2 linked regions of the Blastochloris tepida genome follow. The main gene of each other region encodes a partner of the protein of the gene in region 2 in a complex. Links are inferred from orthologs where the notes say so. Each region holds a gene or a part of one and is shown on either strand. Other genes may lie near its edges. The genes, in order: ccmB and ccmE.

The links.
Region 1: the proteins of ccmE (region 2) and ccmB are in contact, whole or in part, in a solved structure (PDB 8CE8), measured with the Escherichia coli proteins. The link is inferred for Blastochloris tepida from one-to-one orthologs.

Annotation. Positions count from the first base shown.
Region 1 is NZ_AP018907.1:3,685,553-3,688,847, reverse strand. The notes cover bases 51-3,037. They hold ccmB (heme exporter protein CcmB), read right to left. Parts: upstream 1,885-3,037; coding sequence 1,216-1,884; downstream 51-1,215. Other genes in these bases: acnA (aconitate hydratase AcnA), read left to right, coding at 2,789-3,037; ccmA (heme ABC exporter ATP-binding protein CcmA), read right to left, coding at 1,881-2,504; BLTE_RS16670 (heme ABC transporter permease), read right to left, coding at 396-1,133; ccmD (heme exporter protein CcmD), read right to left, coding at 167-385; BLTE_RS16680 (DsbE family thiol:disulfide interchange protein), read right to left, coding at 51-170. In the rest of the region: more of BLTE_RS16680, read right to left, coding at 1-50; more of acnA, read left to right, coding at 3,038-3,295. UniProt on the Escherichia coli protein: Required for the export of heme to the periplasm for the biogenesis of c-type cytochromes.
Region 2 is NZ_AP018907.1:2,393,052-2,396,350, forward strand. What follows is about bases 33-3,023. They hold ccmE (cytochrome c maturation protein CcmE), read left to right. Parts: upstream 33-1,264; coding sequence 1,265-1,783; downstream 1,784-3,023. Other genes in these bases: ccmI (c-type cytochrome biogenesis protein CcmI), read left to right, coding at 33-1,231; BLTE_RS11070 (heme lyase CcmF/NrfE family subunit), read left to right, coding at 1,827-3,023. Also shown: more of ccmI, read left to right, coding at 32-32; more of BLTE_RS11070, read left to right, coding at 3,024-3,299. UniProt on the Escherichia coli protein: Heme chaperone required for the biogenesis of c-type cytochromes. Transiently binds heme delivered by CcmC and transfers the heme to apo-cytochromes in a process facilitated by CcmF and CcmH.

The sequences.
Region 1 (3,295 bases), 1.3 Mb from region 2 along the record:
GACGGGATCTTCGACTTGTCGCCCGAGAACAGGCCGAACCAGAACAGCAGCGCCAGCGCCGCGAACAGGCCGAGCGGCAGCAGCGCCAGCTTGAGCCGGCGCGGCGCGGCCTCGGGCGTCTCGGGAGCCGGCGTGCCGGCGTCGGGCTTCGGGGTCTCGGACTGGCTCATGGCGCGCCGGCTCCTTCGAGCACCGGCGGCGTGGGCGGCGTCGGCGTGGCTGCGGCCGGCCGGCGGCGGGCATTGGCCGCCTGCTCCAGCGCCGCAAGCTGACGGCGCTGGCTGCGGTAGTCGATCGTCACCCAGGCGATCAGGCTGAAGGCGACCAGCCCGGCCGCGGCCCAGGCAAGCTGGATGAACAGCGCATGCGGTCCGAGGTCGATCATGCCGAACAACTCACGCAGTGGCGCCGCGCTGGGCGGCAAGGATGCGCAGCGTGCGCACACGCCGGCGCAGGATTTCGTTGCGCATGGCGGCGAGGTGCAGCGCCACGAACATCAGCGTCGCGCCCACCGCCATGATCAGGAGCGGCGTCAGGATCGACGAATGGATGGTCGGACCGCCCAGCCGAATCACCGAGGTCGGCTGATGCAGCGTGTTCCACCAGTCCACCGAGAACTTGATGATCGGAATGTTGACCGCGCCCACCAGCGTCAGCACCGCAGCGGCGCGCCCGGCCCGGCCGGGATCCTCCACCGTGCGCCACAGCGCGATCAGGCCGAGATAGATCAGGAGCAGCACCAGCGTGGAGGTCAGCCGCGCGTCCCACACCCAATAGGTGCCCCACATCGGCCGGCCCCACAGCGCGCCGGTAACGAGGCACAGCAGCGTGAACGCCGCGCCGATCGGCGCCGCCGCCTTCTGCGACACGTCGGCCAGCGGGTGCTTCCACACCAGGGTGCCGAGCGCCGACAGCGTCATCACCACGTAGCAGGCCATGCCCAGCCACGCCGAGGGCACGTGGATGTAGAGGATGCGCACGGTGGCACCCTGCTGGTAGTCCTCGGGGGCGACGAAGAAGGCGAGATAGATACCGACGGCCAGAAGGCCGGCGGCGATCACCCCGGCGATCGGGATCGCCGGACGGGCGAACGAGAGAAACCGTGTCGGATTGGCCAGATCAATGAGCGCCATGGGCCGGCTTTTAGCGGGAGTGCCCGGCCCCCGCAATGCGCTGGCGCAAGGACCAGCGAATCCACGTAGGCCGCGCGCCGGTTCAGTCGAGCCCGGCGCGGATGGCGGCGCCCGCCGCGATCGGCCCCAGCACGAGGCTGCCCAGCGACAGCGCGCACAGGATGGTGAAGGGCGCGCCGAACGGCAGGCCGCCGGTGACCGCGGCGTTGGAGGCGGAGATGCCGAAGATCAGGATCGGGATCGACAGCGGCAGGATCAGCACCGCCACCAGCAGGCCGCCGCGGCGCAGTGTCACGGCCAGGGCGGCGCCGACCAGACCGATGAAGGTGAGCGCCGGGGTGCCGACCAGAAGCGTCAGCACCACCGCGCCGATGGCGAGCGGCTCCAGGTTCAGCAGCAGCGACAGCACCGGCGCCGCCAGCACCAGCGGCAGACCGGTGGCGATCCAGTGGGCGAGGCCCTTGGCGGCGGCGACCAGCTCCAGCGGGGTGCGCGCGGTGAGCAGCAGATCGAGCGTGCCGTCCTCCTGGTCCTGGGCGAACAGCCGGTCGAGCGCGAGCAGGCTCGCCAGGAGCGCCCCCACCCAAAGGATGGCCGGGCCGATGCGGCGCAGCAGGTTGAGATCCGGGCCGATGGCGAACGGCATCACCACCACCACCGCCAGGAAGAACAGCACGCCGACGAAGGCGCCGCCGCCGACCCGGACGGCAAGGCGCAGATCGCGCACGACGAGAGCGATAAGCGCGGTCATGACACGGTGTCCCCGGCGAGCCTGAGTTCGTCATAGGCCACCGCCAGCGGCTGGTGGGTGGCCGCCACCACCAGCCCGCCGGCGGCGAGATGCGCCGCGATCAGCTCGAACAGCCGGCCCTGCGAGGCCACGTCGAGCGCGGTGGTCGGCTCGTCGAGCAGCCACAGCGGCCGGTGGACGACGAGCAGGCGGGCGAGCGCCAGCCGCCGCCGCTGGCCGGCGGAGAGATACTGCGCCGGCAGCTCCGCAAGCTTGCCCAGCGCCACCCGGTCGAGCGCATCGTCGCGCGACAGGCCGCTTCCGCCGCCGAGCGCGGCGATCCAGAAATCGAGATTCTCGGCCACCGTCAGCGCCGGCTTCAGCGCGTCGAGATGGCCGAGATAGTGCGCCTGCTCGCCGACCGACAGCTCGTCGTCGCCGCCCTGAAGCGTGAGCGTGCCGGCGAGCGGGCGCACCAGCCCGGCGATGAGCCGCAGCAGCGAGGACTTGCCCGCCCCGTTCGGCCCGACCAGCGCCAGCGTGCGGCCGGCATCGAGCGAGAACGAGACGTCGCGGAACACCTCGCGGCCGCCGCGTTCGCAGGTGAGGCGGGTGCCGACGAGGCGGCAGGATGACGGCATGAGGCGTGAAACCGGATGTGGCGGAGAACAGGGAACGGGCCCGAACCAACACCACGCCCGCCGGATCGGCGCAAGAGGCTCCCCAACCGGTTCCCGAACATGGACGTTGCGCCGGCGCGGCCGCACAATCGTGCATCGCCTCTCGCGCCTGTGGGATGGAGGCGTTATAAGCCGCGGTGCCCTGGCATCCATCCGCGCGACCCCCCGGCCTTGTCTTGACTGGCCGCCGGTCAGCGAGCCTGCGCGGCACGCCAGCTCACCTGCACGCGGGAACGGCTTTGACCATGACTTCGCTCGACAGTTTCAAGTGCCGAAAGACTCTCACGGTCGGCACGAAGACCTACGTCTATTTCAGCCTCAAGGCCGCCGAGAAGAACGGGCTCAAGGGCATTTCCCGTCTGCCGTTCTCGATGAAGGTGCTTCTGGAAAACCTGCTGCGCCACGAGGACGGCCGCACGGTGACCAAGGACGACATCAAGGCGATGGCCGACTGGCTGAAGTCGAAGGGCAGGTCCGAGCGTGAGATCGCCTTCCGGCCGGCGCGGGTGCTGATGCAGGACTTCACCGGCGTGCCGGCGGTGGTCGATCTCGCGGCGATGCGCGACGCCATGGCCACGCTCGGCGGCGACCCCAAGAAGATCAATCCGCAGGTGCCGGTCGATCTCGTCATCGACCATTCGGTGATCGTCGACAATTTCGGCACGGCGCGCGCCTTCAAGCAGAATGTCGAGCTTGAGTATCAGCGCAACGGCGAGCGCTACCGCTTCCTCAAATGGGGCCAGTCGGCCTTC
Region 2 (3,299 bases):
CGCCTGCGGTCGTGAGTTGCGGAGGGGGAGAATGCTGTCATTCTGGGTTGCGATCGCCGTGATGACCGGCGTCGCCGCGCTGGCGGTGCTGGTGCCGCTGCTGCGACGGCAGGAGGCGGCCGCCGCCCCCGACCTCGCCGTCTATCGCGACCAGTTGAGCGAGATCGAGCGCGACCTCAAATCCGGCCTGATCAGCGCCGACGAGGGCGAGGCCGCCCGCATCGAGGTCAAGCGCCGCCTGCTCGCCGCCGCCGACCGCAGCGGCGCCGAGGGCGCGGCCAAGCGCGGCCGCCGCAAGCGCTGGGCGCTGGTGTTCAGCGGGCTGGTGTTCGTGCCGATGCTGTCGATCGGCGCCTATTTCATCATCGGCGTGCCCGAAATGCCCGACCAGCCGCTGGCCGCCCGCCTGCAGGCCCCGGCCGACCACCAGAACTTCGCGGCGCTGGTGCAGCAGGTCGAGGCGCGGCTGGCGCAGAACCCCGACGACGGCCGCGGCTGGGAGCTGTTGGCGCCGGTCTATCTGCGCTCCGGCCGCTACCAGGACGCGGTGAAGGCGCGCCAGAACGCGCTGCGGCTGCTCGGCGCCACCGCCGATCGCGAGGCCGACCTCGGCGAGGCGCTGTTCGCCGCCGGCGCCGACATCGTGACGGCGGACTCGCGCGCCGCCTTCGAGCGGGCGCTGACGCTCGATCCCAAGCAGCCCAAGGCCCACTATTTCCTCGGCGTCGCCGAGCAGCAGGCCGGCAATGTCGAGGCCGCCGCCGCCCGCTGGCGGGCGCTGCTCGCCGCCTCGCCGCCCGATGCGCCCTGGCGCAGCGTGGTCGAGCAGTCGCTGGTCGAGCTCGCCACCGCCACCCAGCCGCAGCCGGACAAGCTCCAGTCCGCCGCGCCCCAATCCGCCTCGCCTCATCCCGACAAGCCGCTGCCGGGACCGCGCGTCGAGAACGCCGCGCGGCTGGCCGAGCAGCAGGCGGAGAAGCAGGCGGGCGAGCTGCCGCCCGAGGTGCACCTGTCGATGATCCGCGCCATGGTCGAGGTGCTGGAGCAGAAGCTCAAGACCGACACCGGCGACGTCGAGGGCTGGATGCGGCTCGTGCGCTCCCATATGGTGCTCGGCGACAGCGAGAAGGCCAAGACGGCGCTGGCCTCCGCCCGCACGGCCCTGGCGGGCGACGCCGACAAGCTCAAGCGCCTCGACGACTACGCCAAGGAACTCGGCCTCGGGGGCTGATCGACATGTCCATTGCGCAAGGGTGAGCCGGCCATGACCCGCAAGCAACGTCGTCTCGTTCTGATCGGATCGGCCCTGGCCGTGCTGGCGGTCGCCACCGGACTGGTGCTGAGCGCGCTGAACGACTCCATCGTCTTCTTCAACTCGCCCACCGACGTGGTCGAGAAGGGCGTGCAGCCCGGCACGCGCATCCGGCTCGGCGGGCTGGTCGAGAACGGCACGGTCGAGCGCGGCGAAAAGCTCGCCGTCAGCTTCCGGATCACCGATGGCAACAAGGCCATCCCGGTGACCTATACCGGCATCCTGCCCGACCTGTTCCGCGAGGGCCAGGGCGTGGTGACCGAGGGCAGCATGGGCCCCGACGGCATCTTCCGCGCCGACAGCGTGCTCGCCAAGCACGACGAGAACTACATGCCGCGCGAGGTCTCCGACGCGCTGAAGAAGCAGGGCTACTGGCAGGGCAACGAGGCGGCGGGGGGAGCCGCCAAACCCGGCGCAACGCCGCCGGGCGCCGCGCCGGCCAATGCCCCGGCGCCGACTGTGCAGCATTGATGACGATCCGGATCGCTGACGATCCCGCAGCAAGGATGAGCGCATGACCGCCGAACTCGGCCACTATGCCCTGGTGCTGGCGCTGGCGCTGGCGCTGGTTCAGTCGACTTTGCCGATCTGGGGCTCGCGCACCGGCGACGATGCGCTGATGGGCACCGCCGCCCCGGTGGCGCTGGCGCAGGCGCTGTTCGTCTCGGCCTCGTTCGCGGCGCTGACATGGGCCTACGTCACCAGCGACTTCTCGGTCTCCAACGTCTACGAGAACTCGCACTCGGCCAAGCCGATGATCTACAAGATCAGCGGCGTGTGGGGGAACCACGAGGGCTCGATGATGCTCTGGGTTCTCATCCTGGCGCTGTTCGGCGCGCTGGTGGCGCTGTTCGGCAAGAACCTGCCGCAGACGCTGAAGGCCAATGTGCTGGCGGTGCAGGCGTGGGTGGCCACCGCCTTCCTGCTGTTCATCCTGCTCACCTCCAACCCGTTCCTGCGCTACGACCCGGCGCCGATGGAGGGGCGCGACCTCAACCCCATCCTGCAGGATGTCGGCCTCGCGATTCATCCGCCGCTGCTCTATCTCGGCTATGTCGGCTTCTCGATCTGCTTTGCCTTCGCGGTCGCGGCGCTGATCGACGGCCGGCTCGATGCCGCCTGGGCGCGCTGGGTGCGGCCGTGGGCGCTGACCGCCTGGATCTTCCTCACCCTCGGCATCGCCATGGGCTCGTACTGGGCCTATTACGAGCTTGGCTGGGGCGGCTGGTGGTTCTGGGATCCGGTGGAGAACGCCTCCTTCATGCCGTGGCTGATCGGCACCGCGCTGATCCACTCCGCCATCGTGATGGAGAAGCGCGAGGCGCTGAAGGTCTGGACGGTGCTGCTCGCCATCCTCGCCTTCTCGCTGTCGCTGCTCGGCACCTTCCTGGTGCGCTCGGGCGTTCTCACCTCGGTGCATTCGTTCGCCACCGATCCGGCGCGCGGCGTGTTCATCCTTCTCATCCTGGTGCTGTTCATCGGCGGCTCGCTGTCGCTCTATGCGTGGCGGGCGCCGACGCTGAAGCAGGGCGGGCTGTTCGCGCCGATCTCGCGCGAGGGCGCGCTGGTGTTCAACAACCTGTTCCTGTCGGCGGCGTGCGCGGCGGTGCTGGTGGGCACGCTCTATCCGCTGGCGCTTGAATCGCTCACCGGCGAGAAGATCTCGGTCGGCGCGCCGTTCTTCAACTCCACCTTCGTGCCGCTGATGATCCCGGTGCTGATCGCCATGCCGTTCGGCCCGCTTTTGGCGTGGAAGCGCGGCGATCTTCTCGCCGCCACCCAGCGGCTGCTGTTCGCCATCGGCGTGGCGGTTGTCGTCACCATCCTGATCTATGGCTTCGTGCAGGGCGGGCCGGTGCTGGCGCCGCTGGCGGTGGGGCTCGCGGTGTTCGTCATCATGGGCGCGCTGGCCGACATCGCCGAGCGCGCGGCGCTGTGGCGGGTGCCGCTCAAGGTCAGCCTCGCCCGCGTCCGCGGCCTGCCGCGC